Methylobacillus flagellatus KT: one gene and its partner. The main gene of each other region encodes a partner of the protein of the gene in region 2 in a complex. Links are inferred from orthologs where the notes say so. Each region holds a gene or a part of one and is shown on either strand. Other genes may lie near its edges.

Evidence for each region.
Region 1: the proteins of uvrA (region 2) and mfd are in contact, whole or in part, in a crystal structure (PDB 4DFC), measured with the Escherichia coli proteins. The link is inferred for Methylobacillus flagellatus KT from one-to-one orthologs.

The regions. Positions count from the first base shown.
Region 1 is NC_007947.1:1,867,171-1,883,383, reverse strand. What follows is about bases 4,237-8,202. They hold mfd (transcription-repair coupling factor), read right to left. Parts: upstream 7,842-8,202; coding sequence 4,437-7,841; downstream 4,237-4,436. Other genes in these bases: MFLA_RS08945 (DUF2934 domain-containing protein), read right to left, coding at 8,002-8,202; MFLA_RS08955 (DedA family protein), read right to left, coding at 4,237-4,435. In the rest of the region: MFLA_RS08965 (UvrD-helicase domain-containing protein), read left to right, coding at 1-2,459; MFLA_RS08960 (choice-of-anchor A family protein), read left to right, coding at 2,726-3,673; more of MFLA_RS08955, read right to left, coding at 3,797-4,236; more of MFLA_RS08945, read right to left, coding at 8,203-8,280; metalloprotease TldD, read right to left, coding at 8,360-9,835; MFLA_RS08935 (carbon-nitrogen hydrolase family protein), read right to left, coding at 10,052-10,909; MFLA_RS08930 (YhdP family protein), read right to left, coding at 10,975-14,829; MFLA_RS08925 (ATP-binding cassette domain-containing protein), read left to right, coding at 15,042-16,213. UniProt on the Escherichia coli protein: Couples transcription and DNA repair by recognizing RNA polymerase (RNAP) stalled at DNA lesions. Mediates ATP-dependent release of RNAP and its truncated transcript from the DNA, and recruitment of nucleotide excision repair machinery to the damaged site.
Region 2 is NC_007947.1:2,590,828-2,606,486, forward strand. The notes cover bases 7,194-10,605. They hold uvrA (excinuclease ABC subunit UvrA), read left to right. Parts: upstream 7,194-7,585; coding sequence 7,586-10,405; downstream 10,406-10,605. Other genes in these bases: MFLA_RS12380 (MFS transporter), read right to left, coding at 7,194-7,493; MFLA_RS12390 (lamin tail domain-containing protein), read right to left, coding at 10,479-10,605. Outside these bases: MFLA_RS12350 (GspE/PulE family protein), read right to left, coding at 1-807; MFLA_RS12355 (type II secretion system F family protein), read right to left, coding at 804-1,985; type II secretion system major pseudopilin GspG, read right to left, coding at 1,987-2,415; MFLA_RS12365 (EAL domain-containing protein), read left to right, coding at 2,646-4,424; MFLA_RS12370 (PEP-CTERM sorting domain-containing protein), read right to left, coding at 4,482-5,444; ssb (single-stranded DNA-binding protein), read right to left, coding at 5,611-6,114; more of MFLA_RS12380, read right to left, coding at 6,117-7,193; more of MFLA_RS12390, read right to left, coding at 10,606-11,174; MFLA_RS12395 (SdiA-regulated domain-containing protein), read right to left, coding at 11,227-12,135; MFLA_RS12405 (DoxX family protein), read left to right, coding at 12,942-13,346; ispH (4-hydroxy-3-methylbut-2-enyl diphosphate reductase), read right to left, coding at 13,414-14,340; MFLA_RS12415 (CobD/CbiB family protein), read right to left, coding at 14,376-15,290; MFLA_RS12420 (GyrI-like domain-containing protein), read right to left, coding at 15,287-15,659. UniProt on the Escherichia coli protein: The UvrABC repair system catalyzes the recognition and processing of DNA lesions. UvrA is an ATPase and a DNA-binding protein. A damage recognition complex composed of 2 UvrA and 2 UvrB subunits scans DNA for abnormalities.

The DNA of each region.
Region 1 (16,213 bases), 720 kb from region 2 along the record:
CCAAGCCCTTCAAGGAGCGGTTTGCCGAGATCGTGGCAACCTTGCAGCAGACCGCAGGTGCAGAGGCCACCTTGCAGCGCTTGCGCAGCCTGCCGGTACGGCAGGACGAACATAGCTGGCAGATGGTGGCAGCGCTGGCGCAGTTATTGAAGCTTGCCGTCGCTCAATTGTGGCTGGTGTTCCAGCAGGCAGGGGAGGTGGATTTCGTCGAAGTGTCGCAACGCGCATTGCTGGCACTGGGCGACGATGACGATGCGCCCAGCGAACTGGCCATGAAACTGGATTATGAGATCAGCCACCTATTGGTGGATGAATTCCAGGACACCAGCCCCGGGCAGGTCAAGCTGTTGCAGCGGCTGACGCAGGGATGGATGCCTGGCGATGGCCGGACATTGTTTGCCGTGGGCGACCCGATGCAGTCGATTTACCGCTTCCGCAAGGCCAATGTGGGGCTGTTCCTTGAGGTTGCCGAAGACGGCATTGGCGCGTTGAAGCTGGAACGCCTGCAGCTTTGTCGCAACAACCGTTCTGCACCGCCGGTGGTGGATTGGATCAACGCCACGTTCCGCCATGTGTTTCCTGCCCATGACAGCGTGGTGCAGGGGGCGATCCGCTACCGCGAATTCGTGGCCACCCGCGAGAATGAAGCCGGCGCCGACGTGATGGTGCACCCGTTGATCGCTCATCCGGACGAGGGTGCCGATGCACTGCGCATTCGCGAAGCCGGCACGGTGGTTGGGATCATACGTCATACCTGGGCAAGTCGGCCTGAGGCGCGCATTGCGGTATTGGTGCGTGCGCGTGCGCATCTCGAGACGCTGGTGGCGGAAATTCGGCGCCACCACCCCGACCTGCATTTCCAGGCAGTGGAGATCGAGCCACTTGCCGGGCGGCAGAGTGTGCAGGATCTCCTGGCCTTGACACATGCCTTGCTGCAGCGCGCTGACCGCGTCAACTGGCTTGCCGTATTGCGTGCGCCCTGGTGCGGCCTCCGCCTTGCCGATCTGCATGTGCTGGCAGGGCGTGACCGTTATCGCACGATCTGGTCATTGTTGCATGACAACGCCCTGCTGGCTGGGATGAGTGAAGACGGCCGCCGGCGCAGCCAGCATGTGGTGCAGGTGCTGTCGGAAATCCTGGGACAGCAGGGACGCATGCCCTTGAGCCGTTGGCTGGAGAGCGCCTGGCTGATGCTGGGCGGAGCGCAATGCCTGTGGCAACCGGGGGATGTGGCCGATGTGGAAGCCTTTTTTGCCTTGGTGGACCAGCTGGACCAGCAAGGCCGCTTCAGCCTGGAGCGCTTGGTGCAAGAGGTGGAGAAACTCTATGCCGCGCCAGATCTGGAGGCGAATGGGCAATTACAGTTCATGACGATTCATAAGTCCAAGGGACTGGAATTCGATACGGTCATCCTCCCGGGACTGGAGCGGCGGCCGCGCAACGGTGAAATGCCTCTGCTGCTGTGGGAGGAAGTTGCCATCGACACGGAGGCTGGCGTCACTACCGAGCTGGTCACGGCGCCGTTTATTCCCAAGGGGGCGGCGGGGCGGGACGAACCCAGCCCATACAGCTACCTGAAAATGCTGGAAAAGGAGCGCGCGGACCATGAAAGCGCGCGCGTGCTGTATGTCGCGGCAACCCGAGCCGAACGCTGCCTGCACCTGCTCGGCAGCGTCGTTCCGAATGCCAAGGGGGAGCTCAGGCCGTCCGGCGGCACATTTCTTGACTTGCTGTGGCCACACTTGGCAGGCCGCTTCATGGAAGCGGCTGCGCAGCATGTCCTGCCTGCGGAAGATGCAAGTCAGCCGCCATTGCTGGCCGACTTCGTGCCCAAGCTGGTCAGGGTGGAAGAAGCCGACATGCCGTCAATTTACAACGATGACAGGCATGAAGTGGTCTCTTACGAACAGGCGCCTGCGGACACACCGGTGTTGGGCAGACAGGCAGGGCTGGAAGCCCACATCGGTACGCTTGCGCATAAATATGTGGAAATGATCTCAGCCGATCCCGACTTCGATGGCTGGCTGGCGCGCCTGCCCAGCCTGAGGCCTGCAATGGTAAGGTGGCTGGCGCGGCAAGGGCACCATCAAGATGCTGCGCAGGAGGCAGCAGGGCAGGTACTGCAGTTGCTGGCACTCACCTTGCAGAGTCCGGATGGCCGCTGGGTGCTGTCGGCGAGGCCGCAAGCGGCGGCGGAACTCGCTCTCGGGCATGTCGGCGACGCTGGCTTCAAGCAGCATGTCGTGGATCGATGCTTCATCGAGAATGGCGAGCGCTGGATCATCGACTACAAATCGACACGGCTGCCTGTCAACGCAGATGCCCAAATCATGCTGGATGCCGCTTCAGTGCATGCAGCACAATTGACGGGATATGCGGCACTATTTGCGGAGGAAGGACGACCAATTCGCAAGGCAATTTACTTCATGGCCTTGGGCAAACTGTGTGAATTGCCTTGATCCATCACGCCAATCTGGACAACATCATGACAAAGATTGTCGGAATTTTGATGGATGTGTGGAAATTTTGTCACTCCAAGTGGTATTGGCCTGGATGGGAAGCCGGATGATATCCGTGGAAAACTGGAATGTTTTTTTAGTACCAAATTGAATTTAAAGGATATTTAAGAGTCATATTTATAGATGAGCATGCCCTTGGTATAGATCGGTACAAGGGTTGCTTATAGTAAAGCAAACATCCCCCTACAACAGGATAAAGTGAAACGATGAAAACGAAATTGAGTATGTTGGCAGTATTGGCGGCAATATCCGCTCCAGCCGCTGCGGGCACGATTGACCTCGGGGTTGCTGGAGATTACAACGCATTTATCTTTGGGGATTATACGGCCAACGGTAATTCGGTGGCAGGCGCATTGGCTATCGGCGGCGATGCCAGCTTGAATGGCAATAGCGTCTCCAATATCAATGGCAATGATTATGCCGTCGTGGTCGGTGGCAATCTGGGCGATACCCCATGGGGCGGTAGCGCGAATGGTAATCTGTGGGTAGGTGGCACCAATAACAAGGGCGGGAACTACACAATAAGCGGCACATTGGATAATCCATCGACAGCGCCAGCTCCCGTTGATTTTGCTGCGGCAGAGAGTTACCTGACTGCATTATCAAGCGGCCTCTCCAATGTCTCTGCGACAGGCAGCTACTCACCATTGGATGAATGGAACCAGAATAGTAAGGTGTTTACCGGCTCGGGATCCGGTGTCGAGTTTTTCAACCTTGATGCCAGCGAATTCGCAAGCTTTAATAATTTAACCTTCAATGGATTTTCTGCTGGTACTACACTGGTTTTCAACGTGGCAGGTTCTGATGCAGTCCTGGGCTGGCAATGGCAGTCGTTGAGCAATGACTACAACGTATTGTTCAACTTTTACGAGGCCACCAGCGTCAAGCTGGAAAATGCGGCCATCAATGCGAACATTCTGGCGGTCAATGCCACCATCACTGGCTCTGGCAATCTATATGGGACGGTGATTGCCAACCAATGGGATAACGCCATGACATTGGGCAACGGTGGGTTCGACACTGTCGAGACTGCGTTGTTCGCTGGTGTAACAGCTGCTGTACCGGAACCACATGATTATGCTTTGTTATTGACTGGGTTGGGTGTGATTGGGCTGGCAACCGCCCGTCGCAGGAAGATTTTGGCTAGGAAGTAAAGCCATACCATCTGAATCCCGGGGGGGATAGAGGAGGAGAAAGGCGTGGGGTAGCATTACCCACGCTTTTTTCCTTTCTGGCGTCTGCGTTGCTCTAACCGTGCTGCCGGGATGTAGTCTGGATCAATGGTGATCGTGGTGGTGTACGCGGCGGATGGCTTTGAGGTGGCGCCTGATGTACCACACGGCGAAGATGACGCCGACGACGACCAGCACGATGTGGAACTGGTGGAAATAGACTTCGAGCGACTCCCAATGCTGGCCGAATTTCATGCCGGCATACGCCAGCAGGAAGCACCAGATCAATGAGCCGACGAAAGTATAGGCAATAAACTTGCCCATGTGCATACGTGCCACTCCGGCTGGGAAGGCGATGAAGGTACGTACTGCAGGCAGCAGGCGGCCGACGAAGATGATGATGTCGCCGTATTTCTCGAACCAGCGGTCGGCCAAGTGCAGGTCGTGATGGGAGATCAGCACCCATTTGCCGTATTTCTCCACCAAGGGCCGGCCACCGAACATGCCCAGGTAATAAGCGGGGATTGAGCCGACCACACAGCCCACGGCCCCAGCTAGTGCCACGCCCCATAAGGTCAGCTCACCCGTAAATACCAGATAGCCCGCAAACGGCATGATGATTTCCGAGGGCAAGGGGACGCAGGCAGACTCGATTGCCATCAGCAATACGATGCCGCCGTAACCCATGGTCGAGATTACCCCGATGATCCAGGCAGCGACGCTTGCAATGATTTTTTCCAGCATGTCAGGCGAGTTCCTTTAACAGGTTCTTGATAAAGTCGGCACGTTGCGCAATGCCGGGATATTGTACCGTAACCCTGAGCTTGTCCGGCCCGTTCATGCGGCAGCGGCGGTCACGTTGCAGGAGCGCGATGAGCTTGGTCGGATCGAGATCCGCTTTCGGTGAAAAATGCAGCTGGATCGCGGAGTCGCTGGCGTCGATCTTATTGATTCCCAGGGCCTTGGCGGCAATGCGCAGGCGATGGCAGGCCATCAGGGCCTCGCCTTGTTCTGGCAACAGCCCGAAGCGGTCAATCAGCTCTTCCTGCATGGCGTCCAGCGCATCGTCGTCGCTGCAGTTGGCTAGGCGCTTGTAGAGCACCAGGCGCTCATGCACGTCGGGGCAATAATCGTTCGGCAATAATGCAGGCGTATGAAGGTTGATTTCAGTGGTGACGCCGAGGGGGGCCGAAAGATCCGGCTCCTTGCCTGCCTTGAGCTGTTTGACGGCGTGGCTGAGCATCTCGGAGTAGAGGGTGAAGCCGATTTCCTGCATTTCCCCGCTTTGGCTGTCGCCCAACAGTTCGCCTGCGCCACGGATTTCCAGGTCGTGCATGGCGAGATGGAAGCCCGCTCCCAGATCTTCGAGCAGCTGGATCGCATCCAGGCGTTTTTGCGCCTGCGGCGTGATATTGCGGTCAGGGTCGGTCAGCAGGTAGGCATAGGCCTGGTGGTGCGAGCGTCCCACGCGTCCGCGCAATTGGTGCAGCTGCGCCAGGCCGAACATGTCGGCGCGGTTCATGATGATGGTATTGGCCGTTGGCACGTCGATGCCGGTCTCGATGATGGTGGTGCACAGCAGCAGGTTGAAGCGCTGCTGGTAGAAGTCGCGCATCACATGTTCCAGCTCGCGCTCGCGCAGCTGTCCATGGGCGATGCCGATGCGGGCCTCGGGCAGGATTTTCTCCAGCTTTTCCTTCATGACGAAGATGGTGTCCACTTCGTTATGCAGGAAGTACACTTGTCCGCCGCGCTTGAACTCGCGCATGGCAGCCTCGCGAATGATGCCTTCGGAATAATGGGTGGCGAAGGTCTTGATCGCCAGCCGCTTCTGCGGTGGCGTGGCGATGACCGAGAATTCGCGCAGGCCTTCCATGGCCATGGACAATGTACGTGGGATCGGTGTGGCGGTCAGCGTCAGGACATCCACCTCGGCGCGCATGGCCTTGAGTTGTTCCTTCTGGCGAACGCCGAAGCGGTGTTCTTCATCGAGAATGACCAGGCCGAGGTTCTTGAACTTGACGTCTTTCTGGATTAGGCGGTGGGTACCGATGACGATATCGATACTGCCATCCTCCAGGCCCTTCAATGCCTGTGCCTGTTCCTTGGCGGTGCGGAAGCGGGAGATTTCGGTGATCTTGACCGGCCAGTCGGCAAAGCGGTCGCTGAAGTTGTGGAAATGTTGTTCCGCCAATAGCGTTGTCGGCACCAGCACGGCTACCTGCCTGCCACCCATGACGGCGACGAAGGCGGCGCGCAAGGCCACTTCCGTCTTGCCGAAGCCGACATCACCACAGACCAGTCGGTCCATGGGACGACCGGACTGCATGTCGCTGATGACGGCTTCGATCGCGGCAAGCTGGTCGGCGGTTTCCTCGAAGGGAAACCCCTCGGCAAATGCCTCGTAGTCATGCAGGCCGAGTTTGAAGGCATGGCCTTTGCGCGCCGCACGCTGGGCGTAGAGGTTGAGCAGTTCGGCAGCGGTGTCGCGTACCTGCTTGAGGGCCTTCTTCTTGGCCTTTTCCCAATGGCCGCTGCCCAGGCGGTGCAACGGCGCGGATTCCGGCGGGCCGCCGGAGTAGCGCGAGATCAGGAACAACTGTGAGACCGGGACGTAGAGCTTGTCGTCACCGGCGTATTCGAGCAACAGGAATTCGGTTTCGCCTTCGCCGAAGTCGATATTGACCAGGCCGCGGTAGCGACCTACCCCGTGCTGTTCATGCACGACCGGGTCGTGCTCGCGAAGCTCGGAGAGATCCTTGAGCATGCCTTCCGTATTGCGCTGCTTTTCCTTGTCGCGGCGGCGCTGCTGGCGGACAGTGTTGGCGTAGAGCTCGGCTTCGGTAATGACGGTGATGTCGTCGACCCTGAAACCGCCATGCAAGGGACTGATGCCGAGCATGACAGGAGCGGTGCCTGCCTGGAAGGATTGCCAGTCCTCGGAGGTTTCATAGGAGATGCCGTGGTCGTGAAACAGCTGCGCCATGGTTTCGCGGCGTCCCAGGCTTTCTGCGGCAATGAGGATGCGGCCCTTGAAGCGGCGGATGTAGTCCTTCAGTTTATGCAGGGGCTGCTCCGAGCGGCGCTCTACCTCCAGCGCCGGAAGCTTGCTGTCATTATCCAGGCTGAGCTGCATCCTGGCCCAGGCGTGGCTTTGGCTGAAGAACTCCTCAGCCTTGATCAGCAAGGTTTCTGGCTTGAGGATGGGGCGCTCGGGGTCATGCGCCAGCTGGCGGTAACGTGATTGCGCATCATGCCAGAAGGCCTGCGATGCCAGGTCGAGGTTGCCGTGCAGGCACAACAGGGCGTCAGCAGGCACATAATCCAGCAGTGTCGCGGTCTGTTCGAAAAACAGGGGTAGATACCATTCGATACCGCCACTGGCGATGCCTTTGGAAACATCCTTGTAAATACGGCTGCGCGAGGGATCTCCCTCGAACATTTCACGAAAACTCTGGCGGAAGCGCGCGATACCGGCTTCATCCAGTGGAAATTCCTTGGCCGGCAGCAAGCGGATATCGGCAACCGGATACAGGCTGCGCTGGGTATCGACATCGAACGTACGGATAGTCTCGATCTCGTCATCGAACAGGTCCAGACGATAAGGCAGGGCGCTGCCCATCGGGAACAGGTCGATCAGCCCGCCACGCACGCTGAACTCCCCGGGACCCATGACCTGGCTGACATGGTGGTAGCCGGCATTGGCACATTGGTTGCGCAAGGCCTCAATGTCCAGGGTCTGTCCCTTTTTCAAGATGAAAGTATGGGCTGCCAGGTAGGCCTTGGGCGGTAAGCGCAACAGTGCTGTCGATATCGGCACGAGCACGATGTCGCAGCTGTTCTGGCTGATCTGGTACAGGGTTGCCAGCCGCTCGGAAATCAGGTCCGGGTGCGGCGAGAAGTGGTCGTAGGGCAAGGTTTCCCAGTCCGGCAGCAGGTGCACGCGTAGCTGCGGCGCATACCAGGGAATTTCTTCCAGTAGGCGTTGTGCATCGAAAGCGTTGGAGGTGACCACAACGATAGGCGCCTTGGCAGAAGTCTCTGCACGGTGGGTGGCGAGTTGTGCGAGTGCCAGGCTATCGGTGCCGGGCGTCAGGGGATTGATCCGGCTCGTTTGGCCGGGTGCCGGAATGGGCAGGGAAAACTGCATTGCTTTGCCGTGAGGGATTGGATAAACGGCCTATTATAGCCTTTTCGCTTGCCAGGTACGCGAATACTGGCGTCTGGCGTGATGATGGCGGGATATGACAAGTGGCACGCCAGGCTGTCCGCTCGCGGACAAGCTGGGGCCTGAAGTGCAAAATTGCGTGCTACTTGCTGAGCAGCTTGTCGATCTGGGCCTCGGCTGCCGTCCAGTATTCTACCGGGCTGCCCGCAAAGCCATTGCGTTCGGCAAGAAAATAAGCGGCTACTTCCACCATGCGGTAGCGCTCTTCCGCGCTGATCTGGGAGGAGGGCGCAACGGCCTTAGTTTTGCTTGAACTGCTCTTTCTGGGGGTCGTGGTCTTCTTGGGGGCTGCCGCTGGTTTAGCCGCCGCGGCGCGGGTAGTGGCAGGTTTCTTTGCAGTGGTGCTCTTGGGTGTAGCCATTTCGGTTCCTTTCTCGTGGTCGGGACTTCCGTTCTGCTTGGAATAGGGGGAGAAGGCGGTAACCTTCGGCACCATCATATTAAACCGTTCCACCCACCGTCAAGCCGTCAATGCGCAGGGTGGGCTGGCCAACGCCGACCGGGACGCTCTGGCCTTCCTTGCCACAGGTGCCGACGCCGCTATCCAGGGCCATGTCGTTGCCGATCATGGATACGCGCGTGAGCACGTCCGGGCCATTACCGATCAAGGTCGCGCCCTTGACCGGATAGGCGAGCTTGCCGTCCTCGATCATCCACGCTTCGGCTGCGGAAAACACGAACTTGCCGCTGGTGATATCCACCTGGCCGCCGCCGAAGTTGGTGGCATACAGGCCTCTCTTCACCGACTTGATGATTTCCTCGGGCGCCATGTTGCCGTTGAGCATGTAGGTGTTGGTCATGCGCGGCATGGGGATGTGGGCGTAGGATTCACGACGCGCGTTGCCGGTGAGCGGCATGTTCATGAGACGGGCATTGAGGCTGTCCTGAAGGTAGCCGCGCAGGATGCCATCCTCGATCAGCACGGTGCGCTGGGTCGGGTTCCCTTCATCGTCGATGTTGAGCGAGCCCCGGCGGTTGATGATGGTGCCGTCATCCACCACGGTAAGGCCCTTGGCGGCGACCTGCTGGCCGATCGCATTGCTGAAGGCGGAACTGCCCTTGCGGTTGAAGTCTCCCTCCAGCCCGTGTCCGATCGCCTCATGAAGCAGGATGCCGGGCCAGCCTGGCCCGAGCACGACAGTCATGCTGCCAGCAGGAGCAGGACGGGCTTCCAGGTTCACCAATGCCTGGTGTACGGCTTTCTGTGCGTAGTCCTGTAGTACTTCGTCAGTGAAATAGCGATAGTCGAAGCGCCCGCCGCCGCCGGCGGAGCCCTGTTCACGCCTGCCGTTCTGCTCGGCGATTACCTGGATGGAAAGACGTACCAACGGGCGCACGTCCGCCGCCATGACGCCATCATGGCGCGCTACCATGACCACCTCATACTCGCCCGCAATCGAGGCCATGACCTGGGTGATGCGCGGATCCGCCTTGCGGGCGTACAGTTCCAGGCGCTCCAGCAGCCTGACCTTGGCTTCGGCGCCCAGCGACGCAATCGGGTCTTGCGGCAGATAGAGTTGGGGAGCATTGACGCGCTGTACGGCCTGGCCCTGTCTTTCTTCGCCAAGTGCTGCAATTGCGCGAGCGGCATTCGCTGCCTGTTTCAGCGCGGGCAGGCTGATGTCATCAGAGTAGGCGAACGCGGTTTTCTCGCCGCTCACTGCGCGTACGCCGACGCCTTGGTCGATGCTGAAATGTCCCGACTTGACCTGTCCTTCTTCCAGCCCCCAGCTTTCTGCCCGGCTGTATTGAAAATACAGGTCGGCGTAATCCACCTGGTGCGACATGATGTTGCCGATCACGCCCTGCAAATGTCCGATATCCAGTCCGCTGGGACGAAGCAAGGCTTCGGTCGCGGTATGGAAATGCGAGTCGGTGGCAGGACTGGAGGCGGTCGGTAATGTATCGGGTTTCATGGCATTACATCTTCAAGGTTGCATTGACGCCATCATAACAGCCAGCTGAGATGGCGGAATATAAGTATTTTCTGTAAATGGCGGCGATTGGCTGCTTTTTCAAGCACGACAGCCTGGTTTTAGGAATGTCGCGTGCAGATCCTCATGGGAGACGGTGCACAGTCCCTGCAAGTGATTCAAGAAGTCAAGGCGACCACGGCGGAAGCGCATGCCTTTTCAAAGCTTGCGGTGTTTTAATGCTGGCAGGCTCTTGCGCAGACTTTTCAGGTAGGCGGTATTGATGGAGGAAATCACGATGCCTGAGCCGCGCGGCAGCCTGTCCTGCACGACGCCCCACGGATCCACGATCATGCTGTTGCCATGTGTCTCACGCCCGGATGCATGATAACCGCCCTGGCCTGGTGCAATGACGTAGCAGAGGTTCTCGATTGCACGCGCCCGCACCAACGTTTCCCAATGCGCTTTGCCTGTCGTCTCGGTAAAGGCCGATGGCACGGCAATGATGTCGACTTCCCCCATGGCGCGGTATAGCTCGGGAAAGCGCAGGTCATAACAAATGGAAAGCCCGAGCTTGCCAAAAGGCGTGTCTACGGTCACTACCTTGTTTCCAGGCTCTATGGTTTTCTTTTCCTGGTAATGCTCGTCGCCTTTCTCGAATCCGAACAGGTGGATTTTATCGTAGCGTGCCACTTGTTTGCCCCTGTCGTCGAAAACCAGGCAGGTGTTGCGCACCTTATCCGGGTTCCCGCATTCCAGCGGTACCGAGCCGCCGATGATCCAGACCTGGTGTTTCTTGGCCGTCTTCGAAAGAAAGCGCTGGATGGGGCCGCTGCCTTCCTTTTCCCGGACGGCGACCTTGTCGGTATCCTTGAGACCCATGATGGCAAAGTATTCCGGCAAGGCGATTAACCTGGCCCCCATGTTGACGGCAATTTCGATCAGGCGCTCCGCCTCGCTCAGATTGGCTGCGACGTAGGGCCCTGAGGCCATCTGGATGGCGGCAATGCGGTGAATGCCAGGGATGGAGTTCTTGTTCTTGCTCTTGGCAACTTTTTCTCTTGATTTGATGGCCATGGTTCGTGATTCCGGACGGACTATGAATTGTCAGCTTGGTTTGTTGCATTTGTAAGTGCCGGTTGTCATCTCCCTGGCAGCATGGGTGTCTGGTCGGCATTTTCGCGCCTGCTGCCCGCCTCGACTTCCACCGGGTTGTCCCAGGTGCCGACGAACTCGTACTCCGAAGATGCGATCTGGTTCAGTGGGTCTTTCAGCAGCTTCTGCGCGAGGTAGGTGGCTGCACCCACGACAGGGCCGCCTGCCAGCGCGGCAATCGAGAGGCTGTCGCTGACATAGGGCGTTACCTTGACCTTGATATGCTGGGTTTCCTTCTGCAGGTTGGTTTCCCCGGTCATTTGCACCAGGGCGGTGGGACCTTCCAGGCGGAAATCGTCGCTGCGCATGATGCCTTCATCGATGCGCACGCTGGCGCTGATCTTGTCGAAGGCAAAGCCGCTGCTGAAGACATCGCGGAAATCGAAAGTGAGGCGGCGCGGCAGGTTCTGCAATGTCAGCACGCTGAACAGACGGCCTACGCCGGGCTGTATCTTGAGTATCTGCCCCTTGCGGACATCGAGCTGGAGATTGCCACTCAGTTTAGTCGTTTCGAAATCATGCGGGCTACCCGGCCACTTGAGCTGGCCCGTGAGGTTGGCCGAGCCATCCCTGATGGCGTTGGGATAACCGAATCGTTCCAACGTCTTGCCTACGTTGCTGATTTTCCAGTTGATATTGAGGCGGGTGTTGGGGGAGCGCTTCCAGTTGTGCCATTCGCCTTCGGCATTCAACTCGCTTTCCGGGGATGAGATGCGCAGTTTCTCTATGCTCCAGTCATTGTTGTGCTCGTTGGCGAGCAGCTCGAGTTTCCCTAGCTGCTTCGGGCCATATTCGAAACTGTCGGCGACGATATCCAGCGAGGGGTACTCATTGACATTGCTTTGCTGGCTGAATTGTCCCTGGGTGCGCAGCATGGCTGTGTCTGGTGTCGAAGATGGGATGCTCAAGCGCTTGAGGCGGGCCAGCACCTTGCCGTTCCCATGACTCAGCCACTGGATATCGCCAATCATTTCCTTGCTTTGTGCCTGCGCCTGCCAGCCATCCTTGATCGCGGTGGCAGCGAGGTTGAGGTCATTGATGCGGCGGTCGAATACGTCCAGCTTGCTGATGTACAGGTCAATATTGCGGATATCCACGCCATGACCAGATTGCTGACTGCTTTCCTTGGTCGCGATGGCCAGCGCCCGCCATTCATCGATATCCAGATGGTCTATCTTGCCATGTATCCTGATGCCCGCTTGCTGGGGGAGCGAAGGTGCAGCATTGAAGGCGATATCTCCACGCTCCAACTTCCAGCTGCCGTCGCCTTGCTTGGTACGGACAAACAAGGCGCCAAGGTTGTTGCCATATTGGATGGTGATGTTGTCCTGGCTGGGGGTGGGCTGTTTTTTCTCGATATGCAGGGGCACATTGTCGTTCATGGCCTTGTTGAGCGGGAAGGGCAGGCTGGATGTCATGCCCTGCAGGTTGGAGTCGATGACGAGATTGACGCCGTTCGGGCTGACAACGATATTGCCCTGCCAGTCGGCGGTGCCGAAGATGCGGGAGAAAATGCCATTGCCAAAACTGGCGCGCAACCCGGCATCACTGACCTGCCCGTGGGCCGTAATGTGGATGGCCTTGTCCTTGCCTGTGCTGAGGCTGACCTGCGCCGGTCCGCCGTACACCCAGGTGCTTATGTTCTGGCCGCTCACGCCATGTTCCGTGAAGTCCAGTTTGCCGTTGATGCGGCTTAACGGCGGGATGTCCTCGCTTGCGAGGCTACCGTTGGTGATGGTGTAGCTGCCCTTGACCTTGGTCGCGTTGGCGTCATGCAGCGGAATCTGCAGATTCAATGCCAGCTTGCCGGTACCGCTGGCTTGCAGTCCCTCGGTGAAGCCGCCCGTGATCTTGATCAGCGGGCTGGAGTTGAGATACTGGATGCCGTGGCTGACCGGGCCTTGGCCTTCGCTCGCGATGCTCACGACAGGCTGGTGCGATGCTAGGTTGGTGATCACAACCTTGCTCTTGGTGATGTCGGTACCTAACGTGCTGCCCTTGCTGGCATTCAATTCCATGCGGTTGCTTTCGAAAAGCATATCGAGGGCGATATTCTCGATCTTGGGCCACTCCGGGGAGAACCTGAGTTCGCCGTCATGAATCTTGGCTTTGACCTGGAACAGGCTGTTCTTGTTGTCGGCGAAGGGGAATTCGCGCATGTTGCCTTTGACGATGATACTGACATCCTCGCTTTTTCCGGCGAGGATGGCGTTATCCAGCCACGAGAGGGTGTGCTCGCCCAGCATCACGGGATAGTAGAAGCGCGCATACTGCCCATCCACGCGGTTGAGCTTGCCGATCAGCTCCAGTCTGCCACCCGTGGCGGCGTTGTGCTGGAAGCTGGCATTGATGGCGCCTGCGAGGTGCCGGTTGGCGATATTGAGGTTGTTGATGCGCAGCTCAGGGCTGTCGCCATTGGTTTTCCATTTCACCTGGCCGCTCAGCTTGTCCACCGGCACCGGCCAACGCAATATATCCTTGAACTCAAGTTCCGCGTTGCGCGCGTTGAGCGTGAGGCTGCCGCCGGTTTCATCCGCACTGACGGTCCCACTCAGCTGCTTGAAGCCGGGAAACTTCATATAGGGCTGCATGCCCAGATCGGTGAATTGCGTACGGAGCTTGTATTTTTCCGGGAACCCGCCCTGACTGGCCCACTCCAGGGTCAGCTTGTGCAAGTCCCCCCTGGGCCTGATCTCTGCGAGGGTGTGCTTGAGTTTTTCCGGCAAGGGCAGGTGGGAGACAAGCAGGTGGGCCGACGGCAGTGATATTTCATCCAGCGCAACACTGCCTTCTAGCGACTGTTTTTCTCCGTCATGCCGCTCGCGCAGCGCAATCTGGCCATGCTGCATATCCAGCCCGCTGGGCGTGACGATCTTGAGATTTTCAGCCATCAGCTCCTGCCCGTCCGCGTGCTTGATCCACGTCAGCCGGCCAGATAGCTTTTCCAGCCTGGTTTCGGGCTGGTCCTGGATGATGTGGCTGATGACGTTGTGGAGGATCATGTCGCTGACGAGCTTCTTTGGCTCTCCGTGGGCAAATTCCAGCCATGCGCGCATGGCGCCGTAGCCACGGCGTATATCAATTACGTTTTCAGGCAGCCACTGGTTCCAGGCAGCGATATCGGTGCCGTCGGCGTGGGCATACAAGGTGCCTCGCCAGGTATCCGGCTTGCTGACATCCTTGCCGTAGAGGTTGCCGCGAATGTCGATCAGCCCGGACGCCGCCACGGAGGGAATGGCCTGCAAGCCAAAGCGATGGTGGCCAACCAAGCTGCTCCAGGCGGGGTTTTCGATGTGCAGATGAAGTTTTTCAAGACGCAGCGGCGGTGCCTGGCGCAAATCATCGTGCCAGGTGATGGTGGCGTTGCTGACATCGATACTGGCCTGGCGCAACAGCCAATTGGCGAACTCGGGCCTGGAAGGGCCGTTGGTTGCAATGCCGGCAATATAGAGCGTGCCGTCTGTATCCCTGCGAATGCTCAATGCGGGATCATGGATGACGAGTGAGCTGAGGCGAGGCTCCAGCAGCAGGATGCTGAGCCATGACAAGCTGGCCTCGATATGCTCAAAGGAAAGCGCAACACGTTGCTCCGCATCGTAAATGTCGATGTCGCGCAGGGAAAGGTGTGGGTTGAGGCCGCTCCAGCTTGCGTGCAATTGCTTGATGGTCACGGTTTGCCCCAAGGCTTCGCTGACTTTGCCTGCAATGTGTTCGCGATAGTCGCCGATATTAGGTAGCACCAGGTAGCGCAGGCTGAGGACGATGATGGAGAATGCAATGATGGCGAACCACAGCAGGGCGAGGGCGGCGCGGTAACACCATATCAGGGATTTTTTGACCATATTCTGTTTGCACTGTTGTCGCCGGAGTCCGCACGATTCATGCCTGTTTAAGCTACATAAAGGTATTCGATATGCTGAAAGTATTTCATTGGCATGTGCGTTGGTCAACGCTTGAAAGGCGAAAGTTGCTAGGATTGGCTTACAATTACAATTGTTGACATTGTTCCGGCAAACGTTATTCCTCGCTTTGCCCATCACTTGAGTAGAAATTCTTGATTCAGCTAAAAAATATCAAACTGTTCCGGGGAGCTAAATGCCTGATCGAAGGCGCAAGCTTTCAGCTTCATCCCGGTCACAAAGTCGGCCTGACCGGTGCAAACGGCGCAGGAAAATCCAGCATATTCGCCATGTTGCGCGGCGAGCTGCATCCTGAATCTGGTGAGCTGGATATTCCCGCGCATTGGACAATTGCCCATGTCGCCCAGGAAACTCCGGCGCTTGCCGATGCCGCGATCGAATTCACCCTGGACGGCGATGTCGAGCTCAGGCAGATCGAGGCAGCGCTGCGCGAGGCCGAGGCTGCGGGAGAGGGGGAGAAGGTTGGTGAGCTGCATGCCCGCCTGGGAGAAATCGATGGTTATTCCGCGCGAGCACGCGCGGCGGAGCTGTTGCATGGGCTGGGTTTCGGACCGGCGGACCTGGGCAGGCCGGTTTCCGATTTCTCCGGCGGATGGCGCGTGCGACTCAATCTGGCCCGCGCACTGATGTGCCGCTCCGACTTGCTGCTGCTCGACGAGCCGACCAACCACCTCGACCTTGATGCCGTGATCTGGCTGGAAAACTGGCTCAAGGATTACCGCGGCACCTTGCTGCTGATCTCGCATGACCGCGATTTCCTCGATGCCATCGTCAACCACATCGCACATATCGAGCAGCAGACACTGACGCTTTATCGCGGCGGTTATTCTGATTTCGAGCGCCAGCGCGCCGAGCGCATGGCACAGCAACAAGCCAACTATGAACGTCAGCAGCGCGAAGTGACGCACTTGCAGAAATATATCGACCGCTTCCGTGCCCAGGCCACCAAGGCACGGCAGGCACAAAGCCGCATCAAGATGTTGGAGCGCATGGAGCTGATTAGCGCGGCGCATGTGGACAGCCCATTCAGCTTCAGCTTCCGCGAGCCGTTAGCGGCGCCAGATCCCTTGCTGGTATTGGACCAGGCCGATGCGGGTTATGCATCTACGCTGATATTGCAGCGCATCATGCTGACCTTGCGTCCCGGTGAACGGGTCGGCCTGCTTGGCCGTAACGGCGCGGGAAAATCCACGCTCATCAAGCTGCTTGCCAATGCCATGCCGCCATTGCAAGGCAAACGGGTGGAAGGCAAGGATTTGCGGCTTGGCTATTTCGCCCAGCATCAATTGGAGCAATTGCGTCCGGA
Region 2 (15,659 bases):
ATCCTCGCCATAGATGCTCGGCATGATGGAGACGCGGAAATCCACGTCACGCCCTTGCATCATCACTTTGAAGCGGCCGTCCTGCGGCACACGTCGCTCGGCGATATCGAGTTCGGCGAGTATCTTCACCCGCGATACGGCCTGCTCGGCCATATCGGCACCCTGCATGCTGCCGACATGGACCAGTACGCCGTCGATGCGGTACTTGACCATCAGTCCGGCAGCCACGCTTTCCATGTGGATATCGCTCGCCCCCGCTTTCAGGGCATCGTATAGCGTGGAATTCACCATGCGGATTACCGGGCTGCTGTCGGCATGGATGCTCTGCAGGCTGAGATGCTCGACGTTGGTCTTGTCTGCCTCCATGGCTTCGCCGGTCTCGAGCAGGTCGCCATCCATGGCGCGCAGGTCTTCTTCATGCCGGCTCAGGTATGCCTGTATATCCCGGAAATGCGCCAGCCCGGTATGGAAGTCTTCCGCGATCCATTCCGCCGCCCAGTCCAATACGGCCTGGTCGAAAGGGTCGGCAAGCACCAGCCATAGCATGCCGTTCTCACGCAAGGGCAAGCACTGCAGCCGGCTGGCCATGGCAAAGCTCATGACCTCAAAAGCAGGTTGCATGGCATGCAAGGCATCCATGCTGAACAGCTGCAGTTGCGTCGCCTCGGCCAGCGCCGCCGCATACGCTTGGTCTTCAAGGGCAGACAGGCTCTGTAGCATGTCCACCATGCTGCGGTTGTTGCGCATGGCCATGCTTTGCGCCTCGGCCATGCGCTCCGGGCTGAATATCTCTGCCGCCGCATTCATTGCAGGCTCCCGGCGAGCTCGAAGATCGGCATGTACAACATGACCACCACAGCACCGATGATGAGACCGATGAAAATCATGAGCAGCGGTTCGAACAGGCGTGTAAACCACTCCAGCCAGCGTGCAATTTCCTCATCATGCAGGGTGGCGATATGCTCCATCATCCTGCCCATTTCGCCGCTTTTTTCACCAACACGCAGCATGCGCAACGAAACCGGCGTCACCAGACCGGCAGCTTCCATCGCCTCTGAAATCGACCTTCCCTCGCGGATTAACGTGGCCGCCTTGTCCAGGCTCTGGTGCATGGAGGCTGTCAGCAGGCCGCGCGCCATTTCCAGGGCCTGCTTGATGGTGATGCCGCCTTCCAGCAGCATGCCCAGCGTACGGTAGAACCGCGCCAGCTGGAACACACGCATCTGCTCGCCTAGCGTCGGCAAACGCCACAGCATGGTCAAGAGGCGTCCGCGCACGCCGGGACGCATGAGCGCCGCCACCGCCAACCCAAGACAAACCACGCCGCCCAGCAGCAGGCTTTGACCATGTGCGTCCATGAGATCCGCCCAGCCCAAGACTAGCCTGAGCATCCAGGCCTGGTTCTCGCCAGCATCGGCATAAATCTGGGAAAAGCGCGGCACGACATAGCCAAGCAGGAACAGGACGACCAGCCCACCCACAGTGATGAGGAGGAAGGGATAAATGGAAGATGCGATGAGTTTCTTGCGCAACACCTCTACCTGTTGCTCGTAACCGATGTAGCGCAACAGGGCTTCAGGCAGGTCCCCGGTACGCTCACTGGCCTTGACCATGGAGGTATAGAGGCCAGGAAATGCCGAGGGATAGGCTGCCAGCGCAGCCGAGAAGGTCTGCCCACGGTATAGCGCGTCCAGCACACCCTTGAGTACCTGGGCAATCTCGGGACGCTGCTCCTTCTCCGCAATACCTTCGAGCGACTCGACCAGTCCCAGACCGGCCTTGAGCAAGGACAACAACTCCTGGCTGAATAGCAACAAGGGAAAACGCGTGCGCCTGTTGCCAGTGAGCCCCTGGCTACCCGACTTGGTCGCCAGGACTTCATACCCCTGGCTGCGCGCCTTGGCGGCGGCCTCTTCGGCATGCTGAGCCTCGAACTCAAGCGAAACCAGGCGGCCCCCGCTTATCGCCCGTACCTGATAGCGCATATCACCAGTTCACGATATCGACGTTGTCATCGCTACCACCGGGCTGACCATCCTTGCCTAGGGAATAGAGGTCGAAATCCCCATGCTCGCCGGGTGACTTGAAATGATAGGGACGGCCCCAGGGATCATTCGGCACGCTCTTCTGCAGGTAGGGCCCCGCCCATTTGCTTTCGCCAGCGGGCGCAGTGTTCAAGGCCGCCAAGCCCTGCTCTGTGGTTGGATAGTGGCCGACATCGAGCCGATACTGATCCAGCGCCTTCTCCAGCGCCCCGATCTGGGCGCGTGCCGTCTTGACCTCGGATTTGCCGAGTTGGGCGAAATACTTGGGCGCTACATACCCGACCAGCAACCCCAGGATGACGAGTACCACCAGCAGCTCGAGCAATGTGAAGCCTATCTGGCGCAAATGCATTGAATAAGGGTTTTTCATAGCGGCATGCCAGGTTCCGCCTGGCGTTCATACATAAGATTTGGTGCCCAGCATAGTCCCGATTTATGACGTTTTCATTAAACTGAACCCACCCGTACTGTCGTGCTGGTCAGGCCAATGCATATGCCGCCACTTCATAATTCTGCAATCTTTGCATGCATAATCTGGACGGTAGGCCACGATCACCTGGTCACATCGGATTTTCCACGCTAAGGCCACCACACTGCTTCATGAACACTGCCACCCACTTCAGATTCAGCCATGGCGACGACAACCCCACCGTAAAACGCCTGCTGCGTGCAGTGACCCCTGTCCCGGACGATATGCCTTGCCTGCAGGTACTGTCCATGTTTCAGGAGAATCAGCGCATGTATGCCCTGCCTGTCGTCGATGCGCAGCAGCACCCGGTCGGCATCGTGGAGCGGCATGCCTTCATGGAAATCTTCATCAAACCCTACACCCACGAAATCTATGGCAAGAAGCCGATTGCCGAATTCATGAACCCTGAACCCCTGATCGTAAACAGCCATACGTCCATAGACGATATCTCCCGCATCATCATCGATGCCGGCATGCAGCATATGGTGAGTGGCTTCATCGTCACGGAACAGGGGAAATACGCAGGCCTCGCCAACGGCCATGACCTGCTCGACGAAATCACGCAGCGAAAACAGGCCAACCTGTTCTATCTGGCGCATTTCGACCAGCTCACCAAACTGCCAAACCGGGTGCTGTTCATGGACAGGCTGGCCATGACGCTGGCAGAAGCGAGTCGCACCAATGCGCAAGTCGGGCTGCTGTTCATCGACCTGGATAAGTTCAAGCACTTCAACGACTCCATGGGGCATGCCTTCGGCGACCAGCTGCTGATTGCGCTGGCTGGCATCCTCGCGCGCTGCTCGCGCGAGATGGATACCGTCGCCCGTCTCTCGGGCGACGAGTTCACCATCATCGTCGACAGCATCAGCGGCCAGAAAGACCTGGATATCCTATGCTGGCGCATACTCGATGCCCTGAAACTCCCACAGCAGATCATGGGACGCGAGATCTTCATCTCGGCCAGCATCGGCACCGCGATCTACCCGCTGGATGACGAGGATGCCAACAACCTCATGATCAAGGCCGATGCGGCCATGTATGAAGCCAAGCGCAACGGACGCAATACTTACCGGCACTATGCAGCAGGCATGCAGCTTTACTCGCTGGATCGCATGTCGCTGGAAACCGACCTGCGCCTTGCCATCGAACGCAATGAATTCGAACTCTATTACCAGCCGCAAATTGCGCTCGACAGCGGCCAGGTGGTCGGCAAGGAAGCCTTGATCCGTTGGCACCATCCGCAACGTGGGCTACTCACCCCCATCCATTTCATTGAAATTGCCGAAGAAACCGGGTTGATCGTGGCCATCGGCCAGTGGGTGATCAGTGAAGCCTGCCGACAGCACCAAGCCTGGCTGCAGGAAGGATTCCAGCCCATGCGAATCTCGGTCAATATTTCCGCCATGCAGTTCTACCAGAGTGACTTCTGCGACATGGTGGAGCACATCCTCAAGGAGACCAGGATCAACCCGGCTTATCTCGAATTCGAGCTGACCGAGAGCATGTTCATGCAGGATGCCGATGCCGTGGTGCGCACCCTGCATCAACTGAGCAGGCTTGGCATCAAACTGGCAATCGATGATTTCGGCACGGGCTACTCCAACCTCAGCTACCTGCGCAAATTCCCGATCGACCGGCTCAAGGTCGATCAATCCTTCATCAAGGGCATAGAGCGCGAACCGATCAATGTAGAAATCGTCAAGACCATCGTGGCGCTGGCGCGCAGCATGTCACTGGAACTGGTGGCTGAAGGTGTGGAGACGGACGTGGAGCTGCACTGGGCGGAAAGCAGCGGCTGCACCTTCGTGCAGGGCTACCGCTTCTCCCAGCCGCTGCCGGCGGAAAAATTCACGCGCTGGGTGAGGGAATACAAATACCAGGCCAACCAGCACTCGCTGGCTGACATTTAGTGTTCAGCAAGGACCTGTTCCCGTATTTCCGGGCGGTCTCGGCATCGACACAACCATTCACTTACTGGTGATCAGCGTGGATTGTTTGCGCTGCCAGCGTCCAAACACGCCAATCAGGCCCAACAACAACATCCAGATGGTCGACGGCTCGGGCACCGCGCTCACCTGCCAGCCGATGTCCGCCAGCGCCGCGTAATCCAGATCGCTGAAATATTCGCGATTGCCGAACGGGGTGCCCGGATCCATGAGGTTGGGCACAAGCTCCCCGTTTATCCTCCCCTGCACGCCATAGGCCCAATGCGCCCCTCCATCAACGGGCACCATATCGCCATACGCCGCCACGGCATGTTCACCGGCAAATACCCAGCCGTCATCCGTGGGCAACAGCAAAGCATCCCAAGCTGTAGACGCCCCAAAACCGAGCAGGTGCGCGATTTCATGGGTTGCCGTGGTCAACAGGTCCGGCTGGCCTGCAGCCAGGCCGCTCTCATCGAGACCTGCATACCATGAAAAATGGCTGTTAAACCAGATGGAGTCTCCCCATGGACCGACATCAGTAGGTACATCCTCCAGCGCGCCTTCCTGCCCACGCGCCGTTACCGTCTCCAAGAAATCCTGGCTACCCTGGGCACGAATGCTGCCACCACCTGCTGCGCCAAGTACCGAGCCATTAAAGGAGGATGCCCCTACGAAAATCACCATGCTGTTTTCCGGGACATACAAATCCGTCACCGTGACATTCTCGATCCAGCTATTCCAGCTAGGATGCTGGAACCTCACACTCCAGCTATCACCTGCGCCAGGCTGGATTGCCGAGAGGGAATCGGTGAAGCCACTGAATACCGAGGCGGCCTGCTCCAATACGTTGCGCCGCATCAGGCCAGCATCGCTGTCGGTACTGAACCAGCCATTCCGGTCAAACCGGTAGTCAAACACAATATCGAGCGCATGGGCCGAACTCGCAATCAGGGCAAGGCTGGCGATCAGGGCCGCTTTAATGGGAATGCGGAATGAATGCATGATGCAATTTCCAAGCAGTGAAATTATTAATTGAGAATCATTATACATTGAATCAACAATCATTCTCAATAATGCACCAAGAATCCGCTACTTCATGGCTTGTTAGCGCAACAAAAAGCCCCGCTTGACGGGGCTTTCAGCAATCACCGACGAAGCAAAGCATGCCTTAGAACGGGATATCGTCCTCGAAATCATCGAAATTGCTGCCTCCAGCAGGCTTGGATGCGGCAGGCGCGGGGCGTTGTGCCGGCGCAGCCTGTTGCCTGGGGGCGGGCTGGCTGTAGTCTTGGTTGAAGTCGTCGCCACCATCATAGCTCGCTCCGCCACCGCCGCCGCTATCGCGCCCGCCCAGCATCTGCATCTGGTCGGCGATGATCTCGGTGGTGTAGCGGTCCTGGCCTTCCTTGGTCTGCCACTTGCGGGTTTGCAGGCGGCCTTCGATGTAGACCGGGCGCCCCTTCTTCAGGTACTCGCCGGCAATTTCCGCCAACCTGCGGTACATGACGATGTTGTGCCATTCGGTGCGCTCCTGACGCTGGCCGTTCTTGTCTTTCCAGCTGTCGGTAGTGGCAATGCTGAAGTTGGCCACCGCCTCGCCATTGGGCATATAGCGCACTTCCGGGTCGCGGCCCAGGTTGCCTACCAAGATTACTTTATTGACCGATGCCATCTTTAACCCCTTATCAATTGCAGGGCGGCGGAATCATCCCAATCCGCCTGCATATCCACTTTCAATATCACCACGCCCTCCTCGGGCAAGACGACCGATTCCTTCACGCCCGGCAACGCTGCCAGTTGCCGCGACAATTGCGCCGCATCATGCGTTTGCCCTTCAGGCAAGGGGTACATTCTACTACGTACTGCCGCCGGTGCACGCATGGTCCATACGCTGACCAGCCATAGCAGCATGAGCGCACCGCAGAAAGCGAATACTGCCGCATATCCATGCTGGCTGGACAGCCAGCCGCCGCAGACGCCGCCAACGAAAATGCCCAATGACTGCGCGGTATTGAACACCCCGATCGCGGTACCCTTGGCATCGGCAGGCGCCTGCTTGGAGATGGTGGAAGGCATGATCGCCTCCAGTACATTGAAGGCGATGAAGAAAATGGTCAACGCCACCATGATGCCCCAGAAACTATCGATCATGAGCCCGAACGCAAGTTCCGCCAATAGCATCACGGCGACACTGATGATGAACACCTGCTTGAGCTTGGCCTTTTTCTCGCCAATGATGATGGCCGGCACCATGAACGTCAGGGAAATCACCATGATGGGCAGATAGATCATCCAATGGTCATTCTCGTTCAACCCACTGGTCTGCTTGAGCGCGAATGGCACCACGACAAACATTGCCATGTGCGAGGCATGCAACGCGAAGATGCCGAAATTGAGCCGCAACAGCTGCGTATCCTGCAGCACTGGGCCGAGCTTGGCCGGCGCGGCCTGGGTATCGGAATGGAACCGGCTGACCTGGGGGTTGGGTACCAGATACTTGATATCCAGCATGGCAAGCAAGGCCAGGACGCCGGTCAGCACGAAAATGCCTGGAACGCCAATCCACTGGTTGAGCGTCGGCCCGAGGATCAGCGACAATGCGAAGGTAATGCCGATGCTGCCGCCGATCATCGCCATTGCCTTGGTACGGTGCTCTTCGCGCGTCAGATCGGCCACTAGTGCCGTCACCGCGGCGGATACGGCGCCCGCGCCCTGGATGGCACGACCGATGATGATGGTATGGATGTCGTCCGCCATACCGGCAACGAAGCTGCCGATCGCAAAGATCAGCAGGCCGATGTAGATCATGGTCTTGCGGCCAAAGCGGTCTGAAGCCATGCCGAACGGCAGCTGGAACAAGGCCTGCGTCAAGCCGTAAGCGCCTAGCGCCAGGCCGATGTAGAAATGGTCATCCCCCGACGGCAAGGTTTCAGCGTAGATCGCAAAGATCGGCAGGATCAGGAACATGCCCAGCATGCGTAAGCCATAGATCGAGGCCAGGCTCAGGGTGGAGCGTAGTTCAACCGGGGACATGCGTTCAGGCTGTGACATTAAAATTCATTGAATTCAACACGCGAAGTTGCGTATATTAACAGGTTGCCCCACCAGGCGTTAACCAAACTCAAGGCAACAGCTTCTACCCCATGGATTACATACGTATACGCGGTGCCCGCACGCACAACCTGAAAAATGTTTCACTGGACTTGCCCCGCAACAAGCTGATCGTCATTACCGGCTTGTCGGGTTCAGGTAAGTCCTCGCTGGCGTTCGACACTTTATATGCCGAGGGACAGCGCCGCTATGTAGAATCCCTGTCCGCTTATGCGCGCCAGTTCCTGGCGCGCATGGACAAGCCGGATGTCGACCTGATCGAAGGACTGTCTCCCGCGATTTCCATCGAACAAAAATCCACCTCGCACAACCCACGCTCCACTGTAGGCACCGTCACCGAAATCCATGACTACCTGCGCCTGCTCTATGCGCGCGCAGGCGACCCGGAATGCCCGGACCACGGCATCAAGCTCGAAGCGCAAACCGTCTCCCAAATGGTGGACAGTGTCCTGCTGCTGCCAGAGGACACCAAGCTGATGATCCTCGCGCCGGTAGTCAGCAACCGCAAGGGAGAACAACTGGACCTGTTCGAGGAACTCAAGGCACAAGGCTTCGTACGCGTGCGCGTGGACGGCAATATCCACGAGCTCGACAGCGTACCCAAGCTGGCCAAGACCGTGAAGCACAACGTCGACGTCGTCGTGGACCGCCTCAAGGTACGCGCAGACGTCAAGCAGCGCATTGCCGAATCCTTCGAGACCGCGCTGCGCCTGGCCGACGGCAAGGCTGTGGCGCTGGAGATGGATAGCGGCAAGGAGCACCTGTTTTCCGCCAAGTTCTCATGCCCTGTGTGCGACTACTCACTTGCAGAGCTTGAGCCGCGCCTGTTCTCATTCAACAACCCGATGGGTGCTTGTCCCAAGTGCGATGGCCTGGGCCAGATCAGCTTCTTCGATCCCAAACGCGTCGTGGCTTTCCCGCATCTCTCACTGGCCAGTGGCGCCATCAAGGGCTGGGACAAGCGCAACCAGTTCTATTTTCAGATGCTGCAAAGCCTGGCCAAGCATTACGGATTCGACCTGGAGACGGCTTTCGAAACCTTGCCCGATGACGTACAGCAAGTGCTGCTTTACGGCAGCGGTAAGGAAGCCATCACTTTTCAGTACCTCAACGAACGCGGCAAACTATACGAAAAATCCCACACCTTCGAGGGCATCCTCAACAACCTGCAACGCCGCTACCATGAAACCGACTCCATCACGGTACGCGAGGAACTGTCCAAGTATCTCAACTCGCAAGCCTGCCCGGAGTGCGGGGGCACGCGCCTGCGCCGCGAGGCACGCCACGTCAAGGTGGGGGGCAAGAACATTCACGAAGTGTGCGAGGCCCCGCTGCGCCTGGCCTTGCATTTCTTCGAGCACATCGAATTGACCGGGCAAAAACATGCGATTGCGGACAAGATCGTGCAGGAGATCAGCAGCCGCCTGAAATTCCTCACCAATGTCGGGCTGGAATATTTATCGCTATCCCGCTCCGCCGAAACCCTTTCGGGCGGTGAGGCACAACGCATCCGCCTGGCCTCGCAGATCGGCTCCGGCCTTACCGGCGTCATGTATGTACTGGACGAACCATCCATCGGCCTGCACCAGCGCGACAACGACCGCCTGTTGCAAACCCTGGTGCGCCTGCGCGACATCGGCAACAGCGTCATCGTCGTCGAGCACGACCAGGATGCCATCATGGAAGCCGACTACGTCGTCGACATCGGCCCCGGGGCAGGCGAACACGGCGGTCACATCGTGGCGGCAGGCACACCGGCAGAAATCCAGCGCAATCCCCAATCGCTCACAGGACAGTACCTCAGCGGCGCCAAGGAAATCGCCGTCCCCAGGCAGCGTCACGCCCCTGACCCAAAACGCTGGCTCAAGCTGACGAGGGCCAGTGGCAATAATCTCAGGAACGTGGATTTGGCTTTGCCTGTCGGTCTGCTCACCTGCGTCACTGGCGTGTCTGGCTCTGGCAAGTCCACGCTGATCAACGATACCCTTTACCGCGTGGTAGCACGCCACCTTTACGGCAGCTCGACCGAGCCTGCGCCTTTCGAGGAAATTTCTGGCCTGGAGTTCTTCGATAAGGTCGTGGATGTCGACCAAAGCCCGATCGGCCGCACACCGCGCTCCAACCCGGCCACCTACACCGGCGTCTTCACACCCATACGCGACCTGTTTGCCGGCGTGCCGGAAAGCCGCGCCCGCGGCTATGGCCCTGGCCGCTATTCCTTCAACGTCAAGGGCGGCCGTTGCGAAGCCTGCCAGGGCGATGGGGTGATCCGCGTCGAGATGCACTTCCTGCCCGATGTCTATGTGCCTTGCGACGTCTGCAAAGGTCACCGTTACAACCGTGAAACCCTGGAAATCCAGTACAAGGGCAAGAATATCCACCAAATCCTGGAAATGACCGTGGAGCAGGCGCGTGAATTCTTTGACGCCGTGCCTGTGGTCGCACGCAAACTGCAGACACTGCTGGATGTCGGTCTAGGCTACATCACGCTGGGCCAGTCCGCGACTACACTGTCGGGCGGCGAGGCGCAGCGTGTTAAGCTGGCATTGGAGCTGTCCAAGCGCGATACCGGCAGAACGCTCTATATCCTCGATGAACCCACCACCGGCCTGCATTTTGCCGATATCCAGCTGCTGCTCGACGTATTGCACCGCCTGCGCGACCACGGCAACACCGTCGTCATCATCGAGCACAACCTGGACGTCATCAAGACCGCGGACTGGATCATCGACATGGGTCCGGAAGGCGGTGATGGCGGCGGCACCATGATTGCGTGTGGCACACCGGAAGAAGTCGCGGATACCAAGGCCAGCTATACCGGGAAATACCTCAAGCCGATGCTCAAACGCTGAGATAACTCTCCTCAATAAAAAATGGCTCTCCTGATGGAGAGCCGTTTTCATGAGATACAAATAGCTTTATCGCTTATGCTGCCTTGCGGCGGCGTGCTGCAAACCCGACAAGACCCAGGCCTGCCAGCATCAATGCATACGTTTCAGGCTCAGGAATAGCCGCGATGGTCAGGTTGGTCTGGCCAGGGCTACCGATATCGCCCACGCTTGAGCGCCAGGAACCTTCGGAATCACCCACTTGGGAGGATACCCAACCGTAGACGTCGTTGGCACCCAGTGCATCTACGCTACCAGGGACACCGCTGTTGTAACGGGCACGAATGCTGCCAGGAAAGTCCTGGTCGCCATAAGTCAGGCGGTCCACCAGGTTCAGCTCGTGATCGAAAATATTGATTTCGTCGTTGCGGCCCAGGTTGGGATTCATGAAACCAATCACCTTGACATCATCGCTCAGACCCCAGCGTGCACGGAATTCGTCAGCACCGATTTCCGTAATCACCACGGACTCGCCAGCCTTCACAATGCCGAAATCCGACAGATTGAACACCAGGCTGGTGCGACTGTCGTCGTCATAGCTCCAGTTGGTGAAATCGACGTCGTTGGAACCAAGGTTGGAAATCTCGATGTACTCGCCCAATTCGCTGCTGTGGCGACTTTGATAGGACCACTCAGTGATATAGACATTGTATGGATTGGCCAGTGCAGGAAGCGCTGAGAACGCACTTGCGGCCAGGATGCTTGCTGCAACCACTTTCTTGATGATGCTCATGATATTAACCTCTCTGATTTGAATAATATTAACGACGCAGGAACAACAACACTCAGGCAATGCGGCGACGGCGTGCCGCAAAGCCCAGCAAGCCAAGACCGAGCAGCATCAATGCATACGTTTCTGGTTCGGGCACGGCAGGCGTTGGCGGCAGGAACACAAATACGGAAGGCTGTTCCTGGGAAACATAAATAATGCCGTTCTCATCGATGGTGACACCTTCGGCAGCACCGCTCAGATAGCGAAGGTTGATGGAGCCGAGTATTTCGCCTGTGCGGGTGACTTCCATCAGCAAGCGCGACTCCTGGCTGATGACCAGCAAGTTGTCATCCAGGCCAGTTCCAAGGAAAGAAGGCACGGTAGCAAGCACTTGCACATCGGAAAGATCCAATACACCCAGCAATGCTGCATCAAACAGGATATCGTGGCTGCCAGTGCCGTCATTGAAGTCGATATTGGCTTCGTAGATGGCCTGCGGATTCTTTTCCTTCACTGCAATGAAGCTGTTGTTGCGAGGATCCCAGCTCACGCCTTCCAGGCCTTCGTTATTGCTGTATGGCCCAAAGCTATAGGCGGGCAATGCATTGGCGCGACGCAGAGTGGTATCGGCTTCATAGGTCACCTTGAACAGGCTTTGCGTACGCTCCTCGCCCAGTGCGAACTGCCCGTTGCCGATATACGTCAGGGCTTCGGTGTCATCAAAGCCGCTGAGCTTCATCGAGCCGATCACCTCGCCGCTCTTGCTCACCTCGACTATGGCCTCTGCCTCGTCGCCGACGACAAACAATGTGCCCGTATCCCAGTTATAGGTAATGGCCGAAGTCTCGGCTGCCATGCCAGGCTGGCCAGGTAGCCTGAACTGATACCCCAAGGTATAGCCGGAAAGATTGAGCGATGGCTGTGCCATGGCCAGAGCCGACATGGAAAGCCCGGCAAACAGCACCAGAATGCGTGAAATCATCTGAAATATCCCCTTGTGAATTAATGTGAAACTTGTACTTGATGAGCTAGCGCAGCGATATTGACGAGGGCAAAAGACAACAGGATGAAGATGCGCATAGTCCTGCCACGAGTCATGGCAGGGGCACCATAAAGCGGGAGTCTGAAAGGCGGAATAATCCCGCACCTGGATTCAGGCGCGGCATGAAAGACAGGGTTAGTTGCTGATATGCAGCTTCATGGCTTGATGGGGAATGCCGGCATCCATGTATTCATCCCCAATGCGGCGGAAGCCGGCTTTTTCATAAAAACCGGACGCATGGGTTTGCGCAGAGACATGAATATCTAGCCAGCCGTGCTGCCGGCACAACTCGATGGCCGTATGCAGCAACGCCTGGCCACCCCCTGCCTGCGCCAGTGTTTCAACACCGCCATGCGGCCAATGGTGCCATCGCTGAGAATGCGGGCGCAGCCGATCGATTTACCATCCTCCGTGACGGCCAGCAGGTGCAGGGAGGTCTCGTCCAGCCCATCCCATTCGAGATCGGCTGGCACATGCTGCTCCTCGATGAAAACTTGCTGACGAATAGCCGATATCTGGGCCTGATCGCTGATCCAATCAGCCTGCCTTACATAAAAAGTCATGTCGATGTTCTTTCTGTTCTTGGTAGGCGGGAGATAGGCATTTCAGCCCGGCGCCTGCCGCCTTGACAAGTGTTGCGGCGCATGGCGCTTACAGGCATCATCTATGCTCGCCTCGATTGATGAAGTCGATATAACAATTAACTTAAGCACAATTATTGTGCATTTGGACGAGAAGGTAAGACGATGACGAAGTTTTTAGGTTTCCTTGGGCGCATCCTGTTAGCACAGATTTTTCTGGTCGCCATCCTGTTCCAGCTCATGATCATTTTTCAGAACCCCAGCGGCTATGAGCAATACCAGATGTACCTTGGCCATTTCGGCCTGCCCGGCGTATTTGCACCTTTGATGATCCTGGTACAGCTGGTATTTGGCCTGACCCTGCTGTTGGGGTTCAAGACCAAACTATCTGCTTATGTGCTGGCAGTGTATGCGATTTTCGTCGCCGTCTTCTTGAAGCTGCCCGACCCCACACCCGGCAGCGGACTGATTGGTTTCATGCAGTACCTCGCACTGGCCGGGGGCTATATCACCCTGGCCTTGCATGCCCCAACGGCCTTCAGTCTGGACAATCTGCGCAAGGCTGCTTGACCACCGCAGTGCACGCACTCGAAAAAGGGCGGTAGAACCGCCCTTTCAATTTGCCAACCGCGATATATCAGGCCTCGGCCAGATTGCGCGGTATTTTGAACACCACATTCTCCACCACGCCATTGAGCTCCTGCACATCGGCAGCGCCCAGCGCTCTCAGCTTGTTGATCACTTCCTGCACCAGGACCTCCGGCGCAGAGGCACCTGCAGAAACACCGATGCGTTTTTTACCGACGATCCAGGCAGGGTCAAGGAAAGAGGCATTGTCGACCATATAGGACTCTACTCCCTGGTTCTGCGCCACTTCCCGCAGCCGATTGGAATTGGAGCTGTTGGGAGACCCCACCACGATCACCAGGTCGCAATCCCGCGCCATGACCTTGACTGCATCCTGGCGGTTCTGCGTCGCATAACAGATGGAATCACTGCGCGGCGGGGTGATCTCGGGAAACTTGGCCTTGAGCGCACTCACGATCGCAGCGGCATCATCGATCGACAGGGTCGTCTGCGTCACGTAGGCCAATTGCGATGGATCTTTCACTTCCAGCATCGCCACATCCTCCGGCGATTCCACCAGGTACATGCCACCCTCGGCCTGGCCCATGGTTCCTTCCACCTCCGGATGTCCCTTGTGGCCGATCATGATGATTTCCTTGCCTGATGCACGCATCTTCGCCACCTCAAGGTGCACCTTGGTCACTAGGGGGCAGGTAGCGTCGAACACCTGCAAGCCACGGGCTTCTGCCTCGGCGCGCACATCCTTGGAAACACCATGGGCGCTGAAAATCACGGTGTTGCCGGCGGGCACCTCATCCAGCTCCTCGACAAAGATCGCACCCTTTTTCTTGAGGTCGTCGACCACAAACTTGTTGTGTACCACCTCGTGTCGCACATAAATGGGGGCACCGAACTTCTCCAGTGCCTGCTCGACGATAATGATCGCGCGGTCTACGCCTGCACAGAACCCACGTGGGTTGGCTAATACAATATCCATAGTCTCTTCTATCAAGTCACCCACTGCCCTCTTCATCACTGCCCCAGCCAGTGGGCGAAGGTCAGCAGTAGCAATAATCCAATCAACAATACCAGCACGCGCCAGACGAGACCTACCGCACTGCGCAAATAGTCGGCATCGGCCGCATCGCCCAGGCCGATCTCGGGGCGGAAGACCAGAATGCCATTCATGGGCAACGGTTCGCCTATCCTCACGCCCAGTGCGCCAGCCCCGCTTGCGAGGATCATGCCCATCGCCTTATCCGGCCAGGTCTCCGCCTGAGAGCGCCAGCAATAAATCGCATCCTCAAAATCGCCTACGATTGCAAAACTGCCCGCGGTCACGAAGGCGGGTGGCCAGTTTAGCCAACGAAACACCTTGCGCGCCCAATCATTGAAAGGCGTCGCTTCTTCAGGCTGCCACTCCATGGTGACGATATGGGACAGCCTGTAAAACAATGCGCCGGCAGGACCGAGGATGACAAACCAGAAAATCGGTGCAAACAAGCCATAATGTGAGCGTGACAACACTGTCTCCACACTCACCTGCGCCACTTGCGTCAGCGTGAAGTTGTCACTGTCGATTTTCTCCCACTGCCCGAGCAAGAGACGTGCCTCGTCGATGTTACCGGTACGCAATGCGGCAATGATCTCTTCCGCACGCGGGCCAAACTGGCTCAAGCGCAAGGTGAAATAAAGCAAGGCCACGCCGAATACGATGCCAAGAATTGCATTCACCTGCAACAGCACATAGTAGACCGCACCAACCAGGAGACTGGGCAACAGCACGACCAGCGCCCAGGCCGTCATCCCCTGCAGGCGGTTGCCACCATTGAAGTTACGCTCCAACAACTGGACCAAGGGCGCGACGATCTCCTGCAACCAGTCCAGCTTGCGGTGCGGCCGGTAATAAGTCAGCGCCAGGGCGCCAATCAGTGCAATGAAGTTCAAGGCGACACTCCTGCATTGGGTTGTGATTCAGGAACGGGATTCAACGGCATTTCGACGCTCAGCACACTATCATCCACAATCTCGACCGTGGGCAGGTTCAATGGCATATCCTTGGACTTGACGAACTCCAGCACCTTGGAATAAGTCTTGCCATAGGCAAGCAAGGGATGCGCCTTAATGCTGGCGACGAACACTTTGCGCACGGGTACGGTATCCACCTGGATCGGTGCCACCGGCTTGGCATCGGCATCAATGATGAAGCCGGCACGCGCATGCAGTTCCTTGTATGGCGTAGTGCGTGGATCGCTGAAAATCAGGGTGATTTCCGGGCCGGGCTGTATATTCTGATCAACCAGCTCGTGCAGTACC